Sediminicoccus rosea: one gene and its partner. The protein of the gene in region 2 interacts with the protein of the main gene of each other region in a pairwise test. Links are inferred from orthologs where the notes say so. Each region holds a gene or a part of one and is shown on either strand. Other genes may lie near its edges.

Region 1 (5,032 bases), 2.6 Mb from region 2 along the record:
AGGCCGGCCGCCAGCGCTTCACCCAATGGTGCGAAGAACTTGGCCTGACGATGCGCGTGGACGCCATGGGCAACATGTTCGCCCGCCGCGAGGGGCGCGACCCCCAGCGCCTCCCGGTGCTGCTGGGCAGCCACCTCGACAGCCAGCCGACCGGCGGCAAGTTCGACGGCGCCCTGGGCGTGATCGCCGGGCTCGAGGTCATGCGCTCCCTGCACGACCTCAACATCACCACCGAGGCGCCGATCGAGCTGGTGAACTGGACGGATGAGGAAGGCAGCCGCTTCGGCCATTCACTCATGGGCAGTGGCGTCTGGGCCGGCATATTCGGGCTGGAGGAGGCCTATGGCTTCACCGACCTGGACGGCGTGAATGTCAGCCAGGCGCTGGACTCCATCGGCTACAAGGGCCCGCACCCCGCCGCCCCCTTCCCGGCCGACGCCTATTTCGAGCTGCATATCGAGCAGGGCCCCATCCTGGAGCAGGAGGGCAAGCCCATCGGCATCGTCACCGGCGCGCAGGCGCAGGTCTGGTATGACGCCGTGATCACCGGCCAGGACGCGCATGCCGGCACCACGCCGCCTTCCGCCCGGCGCGATGCGCTGGTGGCCGCGGCGCGCGTGATCGCCCTGGTGGATGAGATGATGCGCGCGCGCGGCGAGGCGGGGCGCGGCACGGTGGGCCAGCTCCAGGTCCTGCCCAACAGCCGCAACGTGGTGCCGGGCGAGGTGCGCTTCAGCGTCGAGTTCCGCCACCCTGATGATGCCGAGCTGGCGCGGCTGATGGCGGAATTCCCGCAGGCGGCGGAAGCCGCCGTGGCCGGCAGCGGCTGCCGGCTGGAGGTGACCAAGCTCTTCGACATGCCGGCCCAGCCCTTCGACCCGGCCTGCGTGGATCTGGTGCGCCAGGCCGCGGCCCGGCTGGGCTATCCGGCACGCGAGATCACCTCGGGCGCGGCGCATGACGCGGTCTATGTCGCGCGCCGCGTGCCGACCGCCATGATCTTCACCCCCTGCAAGGACGGCCTGAGCCACAATGAGGCGGAAAGCATCCTGCCCGAGGAAGCCGAAGCCGGCTGCCAGGTGCTGTTCGAGGCGGTGGTGGCGCGCGCCAACCGCTGAGGCGGAAGGCTAGGCCGCGCGGCTGAGGAAGATCCGCTTGAGCTCGCCCTTGCCCAGGACCTCGCCCAGCACGCGCAGGGCGAAATAGGGGAGCAGGATCACCCAGAGCAGCAACGCGTAGGCGAATTTCTCCCGCAGCGATCCATCGGCCATGTCGCGGATGGCGTCCGCCGCGGCACGGCCATGCAACAGGCCGACCACGGCCTCCTCGATCATGCTGAAGGCGACCAGCAGCGCCATGAAGAGCGAGGCGCGGTAGACCACGTTGATGAAGAGGCGCCGGCCGCGCAGCCGCTCGCCCAGTCGCGCCGCGTGGCCCAGCACCATGAACTTCGCCATCACCAGCGCCTTGAAGAAGGCGAAGCCATAGGCGCCGAAGGCGATCCCCTCCGCCCGCAGCACCGCATCCCGGTAGAAGATGACGGTGGCGAAGGCGACATAGAGATAGGCGAAGATCGTCCCGTATTCCTCCAGCTCATGGAGGAGGCGGGCCTTCAGGCCCTTGGGATGCCCCCCCGGAGGCACGGCGGTGCTCACGCGCCTTCAGGCACGCGCGTCGCCTGGCTGGCGGCGAGCATCCAGGCACCGTCCACCCGGGCCATCACCTGCAGCCAGCGCACCTGCACCACGCGGTTCTCGCTGATGCTGCGGATCGGGCTGCGGCCGGCGATGACCGCCGCATCGGCGTTCAACACGCGGATCGAAAGCTCCTCGACATTCGCCAGCTCGATCACCGGCTCGCCCGCCAGGATGGCGACGAGGCGCGCATCGCGGCCATCCATCTTCCCGGTGGTGTGGGTGTGGGTGAAGGAGGGCGCGAACATGTCGCGCAGCTTCACCACGTTCCGCTCGCGCGCGGCCGCCTGCAGGCCGACGCGGAAGGCCATGACCTGCTGCTCGATATGGCCCGCGCGCTCCGCCGTCAGGTCGTGATGCGGGTGGGCCAGTGCGACGGAGGCCGGGAAAGCCAGGACGAGGGCGAGAAGCGCGCGGCGATGCATGGGGAGGCCTTCGGTGTGCGATGCAAAGTTTGAACGCGACCGGGGGCGCGGGTCAATCGCTGCGCGGATGCGCCATGCGCCAGGTGGCGAGCAGCCCTTCCGCATCCACCGCGACATAGCGCTGCGTGGTGGAGAGGCTGGCATGGCCGAGCAGTTCCTGGATGGCGCGGAGATCGGCGCCGCCGGCCAGCAGGTGGGTGGCGAAGGAATGGCGCAGCGCATGCGGCGTCGCGTGCTCAGGCAGGCCGGCCAGGCGGCGGTAGTCGCGCAGCGTGCGTTGCGCGACCGCGGGGTCGAGCCGCTTGCCGCGCGCACCGAGAAACAGCGGCTCATCGGGCAGCGCGCCGCCGCGATGCGCCATCCATCCGGCCATGGCCTGGCGCACCACTGGCAGCACGGGCACGAGGCGCGTCTTGCCGCCCTTGCCCAGGATGCGCAGCGCGGCATCGCTGCCCGGCAGTGGCGCATCGGCGATATTGAGGCCGAGCGCCTCGCTGATGCGAAGCCCGCAGCCATAGAGCAGCGTGAACAGCGCCACGTCCCGCGCCGCCTGGAACTCCGGCCGCTCGGGGTGGTGCACATCGCCGATCTCGGTGCCGGCGGCGCGCGCATCGGCGCGGTTGAGCGCACGGGGGACGGGCTGCACGCGCTTCGGTCCGCGCATGGCCCCGATGGCGAGCGGCGCGATGCCATGCCGCCGCGCGAGGAAGCGCAGGAAGCTGCGGATGGCGGCCAATTGCCGCGCGCGCGTGGCATTGCCCGCCCCCTCCTTGGCGCGCAGCGCGAGGAAGGCGCGCAGATCCGCGGGGGTGAGGGCGCCGAGCGCGGCGAGGTCGGGTTCCGCGCCATGGTGCTGCGTCAGGAAACCCAGGAATTCGGCAACGTCCCGCCCATAGGCTTCCAGCGTATGCGGGCTGGCGCGGCGCTCGGTGGCGAGCCAGGCGAGAAATTCGGCGCGGGCGGAATCCCCGGTCATCGCGCCAGCGCGGTGGCCAGGGCGCGGGCCAGGAAGGCCAGCGATTCCGGCTCGTTCGGCAGGTCCGCCGGCTCGCGCGCGCCCAGCGCCAGCGTGGCTTCGCCGACGCGCAGCAGCGCCTCGCGCCGGATCAGGGCGGCGGCTTCGCCATGCAGCGCGGCGCTCGCCACCGTCACGTCGCGCAGCACCAAGGCCGGGCCGGGCACGAGGGGGACGAGGCGCGCGGAATCGATCCCGAGCCGGGCGGGCCATTCATGGCGCAGGCAATCCTCGGCATCGGGGTTGGCGAGCAGTGCCAGCACCGCCTCGGCCACCTTTGCCGCGAAGGCGCCGCGCGTGCGGCCCGCTTCCAGCAAGCCCCGCCATTCCTGCCGCCCGGCCTGGATCATCGCCGCCATATGGTCCGCCACCACCTCGCCATGGATACGGCGGGGTGGGGTCAGAATGGCATAGAGCTGCGGCCGCTCGGCGAGGAAATCCGGGTTGGCGAGGAGGAAGGCCTCCACGGCGGCGGGGTCAGGCGGCTTCAAGGCAACACCGAACGCAACGAAGAGAACAAGAGGCACCCTCCGAGAATGCGAGGCGAATAGCCGAGCCGGATCGCTTCAGCGATCCGAAGCCAAGGCGGCGGAGCCGCCGCCCGGCGTCTGAGGGCATCACAAAATAGATTGCCCCGTCTTCGCCCAGTCGGCCAGGAACGCCTCCAGGCCGCGATCGGTCAGCGGATGCTTCATCAGGCCGCGGATCACCGCCGGCGGCATGGTGCCGACATGCGCGCCGAGCTTCGCCGATTGCAGCACATGCACCGGGTGGCGGATCGAGGCGACCAGCACCTCCGTCTTGAAGGCGTAGTTCTTGTAGATCTGCACCACATCGGCGATCAGCCCCATGCCGTCCTGGCCGATATCGTCCAGCCGGCCGACGAAGGGCGAGATGAAGGTCGCCCCCGCCTTGGCCGCCAGCAGCGCCTGGTTGGCGGAGAAGCAGAGCGTGACATTGACCGGCGTGCCCTCCTCCGAGAGCACCTTGCAGGTGCGCAGGCCGGCTTCGGTCAGCGGCACCTTCACGCAGACATTGGACGCGATGCCGCGGAGGTAGCGGCCTTCCTTCAGCATCGTCTCATGGTCCGTCGCCGTCACCTCGGCCGAGACGGGGCCGTCGGTCAGGGCGCAGATCTCGGCGATGACCTCGCTCATCTTGCGGCCGGATTTGGCGATCAGGCTGGGATTGGTGGTGACGCCGTCCAGGAAGCCCGTACCCACAAGGGAACGGATTTCGGCGACATCGGCGGTGTCCACAAAGAACTTCATGCTGGGGGTATCCTGGCTGGCGGCGAATCGGAGGCGGGGGATTGACCATCGGCCGCCCCGTCGCGAAGGGAATAGCCCATGGCGACACCATCCCGAAAGGCCAACACGGGAGAGGAAGGCACGGGGGGCGCAGGCCAGCGCGTCAGCGTCCTGCTGCCGCTGCCGCTGGAGGGCGCCTATGACTACCGCCTGCCGCCGGGGCTGGTGGCGGGGCCAGGCAGCTTCGTCGAGGTGCCGCTGGGCGGCCGTGTGAGCCTTGGCGTCATCTGGGACGCGGCGCCCGACGCGGCGCATGTGGCCGAGCGGCGGCTGCGCGAGGTGATCGCGGTGAAGCCCGCACCGCCCATGCGGCCCGCCCTGCGCCAATTGGTGGAGTGGATCGCCGCCTATACCCTCTCACCCCCTGGGGCCGTGCTCCGCATGGCCATGAGCGCGCCCGCAGCGCTCGAGGCACCGGCCCAGGCCTCCGGCTGGCGACGCGTGAGGGGAGCGGAGGCGCGCATCACGCCCGACCGCGCCCGCGCGCTGGCCGCGCTCGGCGAGGAGACGCTGCCAGGGACGGAGATCGCGCGGCTGGCCGGGGTCTCGCTCGGCGTGGTGCGCGGCCTCGCCTCGGTCGGGCTGATC
Region 2 (7,786 bases):
CAGCTGATTCTTCACAAAGCGCCCGCCCTGCATGATCGCCGGCAGATGCGCGCCCTGTTCGGTCAGCAGGGCCAGGTCCGCCAGCGGGTCGCCCTCCACCACGACCAGGTCGGCCAGCGCGCCCGGCGCGATCACGCCGAGCCGCCCCTCCTGCCGCAACAGCTTCGCCGCATGGCTGGTGGCGCTGCGCAGGATCTCGGCCGCCGGCAGCACCTCGCGCCGGATCAGGAATTCCTCGGACTGGCGGCGATGCATGGGGCCCAGCAGGTCGGTCCCGAAGGCCATCATCAGCCCGGCCTTCTGCATCCGCTCCAGCGATTCCAGCCCAGCGAGGCGCACATCGTCGATCTTCGCGACACTTTCGGGCCCGAGGCCGAGGGAGGCGCCCTCCTCCTTCAGCGCCTGGTAGGTGACGAGCGTCGGGCAGGCGATGGCGCCCGCCGCCGCGGCCTCGCGCGCCGTGGCCTCGGTGATCAGGTTGCAATGCTCCAGGCTCAGCACGCCGCAGCGCACCGCGCGGGCGATGGCCGCATCCGTGTAGAGATGCGCGGCCACATAGGTCTGCGCCATCTCGGCCTCTTCGACCGCGGCGCGCAATTCGCTCTCGGAGAAGCCAAAGAAGGCGATGGGATCGGACGGCGAGGCCACGCCGCCATTGGCCATCAGCTTGATGTAGTCGGCGCCGCCCTTGATCTCCTCTCGGGCCGCGCGGCGCACCTCGTCCACCCCGTCCACGAGGCGCCCGAGCGAGCCGAGCCGCGCCGCGAAGAAGCCGAAATCCCGCGTATCCGCCCGGCCGCGGAAGTCGCAATGCCCGCCCGTCTGCGACAGCGCCTTGCCGCAGAGCGACAGGCGCGAGCCGGTGAACAGCCCTTCCTCCCAGGCCATCCGCAGCCCGAGCGTGGCGCCGCCCAGGTCGCGCACCGTGGTGAAGCCGCGCATCAGCATCTCATGCATCAGCTTGCCGGCGCGATAGGCCACCACCGCATCCGGCAGCATGGCATTGGCCGCGATATTGGCGAGCGAGGCGACGACATGGACGTGGCAATCGATCAGCCCCGGCATCAGCGTCCGACCGGCCAGGTCCAGCCGCGTGGCGGCGGAGGCGATCGGCCGGTCGGAGACCTCGCGGATCACCTCGCCCTCCACCAGCACCGACATGCCGGGCATGGCCGCCTCGGCGAAGCCGTCCCACAGGCGCGCATTCTCGAACAGGATCATCAGGGGCCCTCCAGCCCGGCACTCAAGACGCTTCGCGGGCCGGTGTGAAGCGGGAACGCCCTTGCATCGCCCCCCGCATTGTGATGCATGACGGTCCGTTCATGATTTGGAGAGCTTCCCATGCTGACCCGCCGCGCCGCCCTGGTCGCCGCCCCCGTGCTGGCGACCCCCGCCTTGGCGCAGGGCAGCTTCCCGGACCGGCCGGTCCGCATGCTGGTGGGCTTCGCCGCCGGCGGCCTGACCGACGTGACGGCCCGCGCGCTCGCCCAGGGCATGAGCGAGGCGGTGGGGCAGCCCGTCGTGGTCGAGAATCGCCCGGGCGCCGCCGGCAACCTCGCCAGCGAGCAGGCGGCCCGCGCACCGGCCGATGGCTACACCCTCCTCATGGCCTATTGCGGCCAGGTCACGATCAACCCGCACACCTATGGCAACCTCTCCTTCGACCCGCTGCGCGACCTGACCGGCATCACCCGCGTCTCCCGCACCGATGTGGCGCTGGTGGCGCATCCCTCGTTCCCGGCCAATGACCTGCAGGGCGTGATCGCCGAGGCGCGCCGCCAGCCCGGCGTGCTGAACTACGCGACGGCCGGCAATGGCAGCCTGCTGCACGTGATCGGGGAATTGCTGCAGCGCCGCACCAACACGCAGATGCAGGGCGTGCATTTCCGTGGTTCCGCCGCCGCCATCCCCGAGGTGCTGGCCGGCCGCATCCCGCTGCTGATTGATCCGGTGCCGACCGTGGCCGAGCATGTCCGCGCCGGCCGCCTCAAGGCGCTGACCGTCTTCGCCGAGGCGCGCAGCCCGCTGCTGCCCAACGTGCCGACGGCGGCCGAGAGCGGCCTGCCCGATTTCGCCTTCGACAATTGGTTCGGCCTGCTGGCCCCCTCGGCCACGCCGCCCGCCCTGGTCGAGCGCCTCTCCGCCGTGGCCGGCCAGGTGCTGCGCCAGCCGGCCATGGTGGAGCGCATGACGGGGCAGGGCATCATTCCGGCGCCGACCACGCCGGCCGAGGTGCAGCGCCTGCTGTCGAACGAATCCCGCGTCTTCGGCGAGGTGATCCGCGCCGCCAACATCCGGGCCGACTGATCCCGCTGGACAGGCCGCGGCCTGACCAGCATCTTGCCCAACCGTCATTTCCTGGGAGAAACCCTCATGCGCAAGTTCTCGTGGCGCGCGGCCCTGCTCGGCGGCGCCCTCGCCCTCGCCACCTTGTCGCCCGCTTCGGCCACCACCTTCACCTGGGCGACCGCGAACGACATCCTGGGCCTCGACCCGCATGCCAACAATCATGGCGTCACCAACGCCATGAAGAGCAACATGTATGAGCCGCTGGTCCGGCGCGAGGCCGATGGCTCGCTGCGCCCGGCACTCGCCGAGCGCTGGGAGACGCCGAGCCCCACGACCTGGCGCTTCCACCTCGTGCGCGGCGTGCGCTTCCATGGCGGCCAGCCCTTCACCGCGGCCGATGTGCTCTACAGCCTGGACCGCGTCCGCCAGAACGACATGGCCTATACCGTCGCCTCCATCACGGCGGCGCGTGCCATTGACGACCACACGGTCGAGTTCGACACGCGCGGGCCGAACCCGATCCTGCTGCAGGACCTCACGCTGTTCTTCATCATGAACCGCGCCTGGGTCGAGCAGAACAACGCCTTCGCCGTCGCCCGCGCCGGCCAGGCGGGCGCGACCAACAGCTTCGTCCAGCTCAACGCCAATGGCACCGGCCCCTTCCGGCTGGTGGAGCGCCTGGCCGATGAGCGCACGGTGCTGGTGCCCAACCCCGACTACCGCGAGCGGCTGGAGCACGGCATCACCCGCGCCGTCTTCCGCCCCGTGGCCAGCGCGCCGACCCGCGTCGCCGCCCTGCTGAGCCGCGAGCTCGACCTCATGTACCACGTGCCGCTGCAGGACATCCCGCGCGTGCAGAACGCGCCCGGCATCCGCCTGATCCAGGGGCCGACGGCGCGCACCATCTACCTCGCCATGGACGTGACGCGCCCCGAGAGCCTGGAGGCCCCCGGCACGCCGAACCACATGCGCGACGTGCGGGTGCGCCGCGCCATGTACCAGGCGATCGACATGGAGACGATCCGCCGCGTCGTGCTGCGCAACTCCACCACCGCGGCGGGCCTGCCCATCGCACCGCCCGTCGGCGGCTTCGACGCCGAGGCCAACCAGCGCTTCCCCTTCGACGTGGAGGCTTCGCGCCGCCTGCTGGCCGAAGCGGGTGCGACCAACTTCCGCGTGGCGCTGGGCTGCCCCAACAACCGCTACGTGAATGACGAGGCGATCTGCCAGTCGGTCGTCGCCATGCTGCAGCGCGCCGGCATCCAGGCGCGGCTCGATGCCATGCCCTTCGGCCGCTTCCTGCAGCGCGGCGCCAACCGGGAGTTCCAGTTCTGGCTGCTGGGCTGGACGCCGGGCAATTTCGACATCACGAACCCGGGGCGTGAGCTGCTGGGCGAGGGTAGCTTCAACTGGGGCGGCTTCCAGGATGCCGAAATGGCGCGGCTGCTGGGTGAGATCGGCGTCGAGTCCAACCAGGCCCGCCGCCAGGAACTGGCCCGCGCCTATTGGGCCCGCTTCCGCGAGCTGGTGCCGATGATCCCGCTGCACCAGGAGCCGCAGATGTTCGGCGTGCGCGAGACGGTGGCCGACTTCCAGATGCGCGTCTCCGAGGATCTGGAGCTGCGCGGCGTCCGCATGCGGCGCTGATCCGGGCGGGGGGCTCCGGCCCCCCCCTCAAGACCCTCGCGCCCGGCGCCAGGCGCCGGGCGTCATCCCCATCCGCCGGCCGAAGAGCGCGGTGAAATGGGACTGGTCGGCGAAGCCGCAAAGCTGCGCGATCTCGGCCAGCGGCAGGTCGCGATCCTCCAGATATTCCTTCGCCCTCTCGATCCGGCGCGCGGTGACATGCGCGCGTGGCGTCTCGCCCATCGCCGCCTTGAAGGCGCGGCTGAAATGATGCGGCGACAGGCAGGCGACCGCCGCCAGCTCCGTCAGTCCGAAGGATTCCGCGAGATGCGCCTCGATCCAGTCGAGCACGGCCCTAAGGCGCGGGGGCGCCAGCGGCCGGATCTCGGGTGGGGAGGGCGCCTCGGGGCGGCGCAGGCGCAACAGCGTCGCGACCAGCGCGAGCGCCGCGCCCTCGCTGAAGAGGCGCCCATGCGGATTGTCCTCCGCCGCCTCCAGCCAGATCAGATCGAGCAGCCGGGCGATGCTGGGCGAGCGGAAGCTGCCCTGGTGCAGGGGGCCGAAATCCGCCGCCGCACCGGCTGCGATACCAGCTGACCGCATGAGTTCGGCCATGGCGGGTGCGGGCAGGGAGAGGAAGCTCTTCTGGTGCGGGCCATCCATCGCGAAATGCGTGGCGACACCGGGCGGCTTGAGCACGAGGTCACCCACGCGGAAGGGCAGGCTGTGCCGCCCTGTGCCGATGTCGAAGACCATCCGCCCCCGGCCGCGCTCATTGATGGCGAGGGTGTAGTCGGCGGTCGGCGGGTCAGGGAAGGCGCCGGCCGGCTGGCGGAAGCGCACCAGCGCGAAGGGCGCCATGCCGATGCGCCGCTGGGCGCGCAGGAAGCGCGCATAGCAGCCCCGGCCATAGACATCGGCGAGGCTGGCAAGTCCGGCTTCGGGCGCCTCTGGGGCAGGGCGGGAGGGCGGCGCGGCCATGCTTGCGCTTCGGCCGAGAGGGCGCCCGGGTTACTCCGGAGGCCGCGGGTGTTTTCCGCATGCCGCCAACATGGTTCCGCGCGAATCTCCAAGAAGGCGCCGGGCGGGGGCGAGCAGTCTTCGCCCCAGGGGCCCTCCGGCCCCCCTCGGTTGAGGAAGAACAAGGCAGGAGCCAACGACATGACCAGCCCATCCAACCTCCGGCGCGCGATGCTCTCCACGGGCCTCGCCCTTCTCGCCCTCGGCCTCGCGCACGCCGCCCGCGCCGAGGGCGAGGGCACCGCCAACTACATGCCCGACCGCGTGGCCGAGATCCTCATGGAGCAGGCCCGCGCCGCCGGGATGACCACCTGCGAGGCGGTGCTGGTGCCGATCGGCAATGACGGCACCTTCCGCCTGACCTATCGCGTGGTGCGTCCGGGCCAGCCGGCCGTGCCGCGGCCCATCAACGCGATGAGCGCCGTGGTGCAGAGCAGCGCCTGCCCGCGCTGAGCGCGGCCCGGGCCGGGGCGCGACCTGCGCCCCGGCCCATCGCCTCAGCCGAACAGGAAGTCGCTCGCCGAGAGCTGGCTCGCGGTGGTGAGGCCGGTGAGCGCGATGGTGATCTCGGCCGTGCCGTCGCCATTCACATCCACCAGCACCTGGCCGGACTGCAGGCGCGCCTCGCTGTTGTCGCTGCCGCCGGTGAAGGAGCCGGTGCCGAGCCAGGCGAAGCGGCCCACCGCCGGCGCCTGGATGACCAGCAGGTCGCCCTCGGCCGCGCCGCCATCCAGCGCGTTGAAATCCGTGATGCGGTCGGTGCCTGCGAGGCCGGTCGAGAAGTAGAAGCGATCCGCCCCGGCGCCGCCGGTCAGCACATCGGCGCCCGCGCCGCCGGTGAGCCAATCCGCCCCATCGCCGCCCGAAAGGCTGTCCGCCCCCGCGCCGCCGGTCAGCGTATCCGCCCCCGCCGTTCCGGCCAGGACCAGGCGGCCATTGGCGCCGGCTGCCGGATCGTCGTCGATGATGGTGCCCGCCCCCGTGCCATCGGCGATGGTGGCGCGCTGCGGGTTGCTCAGCACCAGGCTGAAGCCCTCATTCGCCTCGTCCAGCGCATCGCCGCGGATCGCGACCTTCACGGTCTTGCTCTGCTCGCCGGGCGCGAAGGTGAGCGTGCCCGAGGCCGCGACGAAGTCGGCATCGGTGGCCGTGCCGGCGACGGTCGCGTAGTCCACCGTGACGGCGGTGGTGGCGGGGGCGGAGAGCCGCACCTCGAAGCTCGCCATGGCGCCGCCCGCCGCATCCTCCAGCAGCTCGAAGGCGATGGGGCGCAGGTAATCCATCTTGTTCTCGTGCACGCTGCGCCAGTCATCCTTCAGGATGCCGCCCGTGTCACCCGAATTCGGGTTCCAGGACCAATAGGTCCAGCTGATGCCCTGCTGGCCGGGCGCCAGGTCATTCGTGCCGTTGTTGTCGAAATCACCCGAGAGGTAGGAGGTGATGGCCTCGAACCAGGGGGCGTCCTTCGGATCCTGCAGCTTCGTGCCGAATTCGCCGATATAGACGGGCGCGATCCCCTCCTTGAAGATGTAGCCCCACATCTGGTCGAACTTGGCGGGCAGGTTGGCCGGGAAATCCGGCCCCTGGAACCAGGGCTGCTCGTAGATCGAGTTCGGGTAGTCATGCGCCGAATAGACAAGCTTGCCCGGGACATCGAGCTCAATCGGCCGGTCGCGCACGCCCATCAGGTTGCCGCCCCACCAATAGGGCGTGCCCTGGTAGCTGCCGACACCCTCCACGAAGATGAGCCAGTTCGGGTTCACCTCGCCGATCGAATTGCCCGCGCGCTCGGCCGCCGCAGCCCAGTCGCGCGCGCCGCCGCCGCCCCAGGTGCCGTTATGCGGCTCATTGTGCAGGTCGGCGCCGATCACGGTCGGGTCATCGGCGTAGCGGGCGGCGAGCATTTTCCAGTCGGAGATCCAGTCCGCCTCGCTGTAGCGGGAATTGTACCAGAGCCCGTTCTCCGTCGCGCCATTGCCGGCATTGTTGCGGTGATGGTCCAGGATGATCCGCAGGCCGATCTCGCCGGCATGTTCGACGATCTTGTCCATCACCTGCAGCGGCGTCAGGCCGCGCAGGTCGGGGTTCTGGCTGTAGTCGATGCCGAGCGCCTGGCCGGTCGCGTCCAGCATCTCGCTCGAAAAGGGCAGGCGGATGGTGTTGAAGCCCAGATCCACCATCTGCTGCATCATCTCCTTGTAGGAGCGTGTCCACAGCCCGTTGGCGGACATGTTCGTGCCCTCGAAGCCGAACCAGTTCACGCCGCTGATCAGCACGGTGTTGCCGGCCGAATCCACGATCTGGTTGCCGCGCGTGCTGAGCCAGCCCGTGGTGGCGATGAGGTCGCCCTCCTGGATGGATGCGTCGCTCACCGTGATGCGCGGCAGGTCGTCATTCTGGATGGTGCCGGTGCCCGTGCCATTGCGGATGGTGGCGCCGCTGGGCGCGGAGAGGATGAGGCTCAGCGTCTCATCCGCTTCCATCGCCGTATCGCCATTGACCGTGACGGTGACGGTCTTGCTCGTCTCGCCCGCCGCGAAGGTCAGCGTGCCGCTGCGCGCCGCATAATCCGAACCGGCCGTCGCGGTGCCATTGGCGGTCGCGAAATTCACGCTGACCGGCGTGGCGCTGGCCTGGGAGAGCGTGACGGTAAAGGTGAGGCTGCCCGTCCCGCTCGCGCCCTCCGCGACCGAGGCATTGCCGACCGAGAGCGCGGGGACGCTCGGCGCCGCGTCGTCATTGCGGATGGTGCCGATGGCCGTGCCATCGCCGATCGTCGCCCCCTGCGCGCCGGAGAGGGTGAGGTTCAGCGTCTCATTGCCCTCCACCGCCGTATCGCCGCGCACCGCAA

What was found.
Region 1: the proteins of R9Z33_RS11560 (region 2) and R9Z33_RS24175 interact in binary tests that used the Escherichia coli proteins (3 or more experiments, as listed by UniProt). The link is inferred for Sediminicoccus rosea from one-to-one orthologs.

Annotation. Positions count from the first base shown.
Region 1 is NZ_CP137852.1:5,016,944-5,021,975, forward strand. Bases 1,134-4,013 are described here. They hold R9Z33_RS24175 (tyrosine recombinase XerC), read right to left. Parts: upstream 3,096-4,013; coding sequence 2,172-3,095; downstream 1,134-2,171. Other genes in these bases: R9Z33_RS24165 (hypothetical protein), read right to left, coding at 1,134-1,655; R9Z33_RS24170 (nuclear transport factor 2 family protein), read right to left, coding at 1,652-2,119; R9Z33_RS24180 (hypothetical protein), read right to left, coding at 3,092-3,625; fsa (fructose-6-phosphate aldolase), read right to left, coding at 3,752-4,013. Also shown: R9Z33_RS24160 (Zn-dependent hydrolase), read left to right, coding at 1-1,118; more of R9Z33_RS24165, read right to left, coding at 1,128-1,133; more of fsa, read right to left, coding at 4,014-4,405; R9Z33_RS24190 (primosomal protein N'), read left to right, coding at 4,484-5,032. UniProt on the Escherichia coli protein: Site-specific tyrosine recombinase, which acts by catalyzing the cutting and rejoining of the recombining DNA molecules.
Region 2 is NZ_CP137852.1:2,398,362-2,406,147, forward strand. What follows is about bases 2,931-5,812. They hold R9Z33_RS11560 (AraC family transcriptional regulator), read right to left. Parts: upstream 4,897-5,812; coding sequence 3,964-4,896; downstream 2,931-3,963. Other genes in these bases: R9Z33_RS11555 (ABC transporter substrate-binding protein), read left to right, coding at 2,931-3,936; R9Z33_RS11565 (hypothetical protein), read left to right, coding at 5,077-5,388; R9Z33_RS11570 (Calx-beta domain-containing protein), read right to left, coding at 5,433-5,812. In the rest of the region: R9Z33_RS11545 (metal-dependent hydrolase family protein), read right to left, coding at 1-1,221; R9Z33_RS11550 (Bug family tripartite tricarboxylate transporter substrate binding protein), read left to right, coding at 1,342-2,307; more of R9Z33_RS11555, read left to right, coding at 2,374-2,930; more of R9Z33_RS11570, read right to left, coding at 5,813-7,786. UniProt on the Escherichia coli protein: Transcription factor that regulates the expression of several genes involved in the transport and metabolism of L-arabinose. Functions both as a positive and a negative regulator.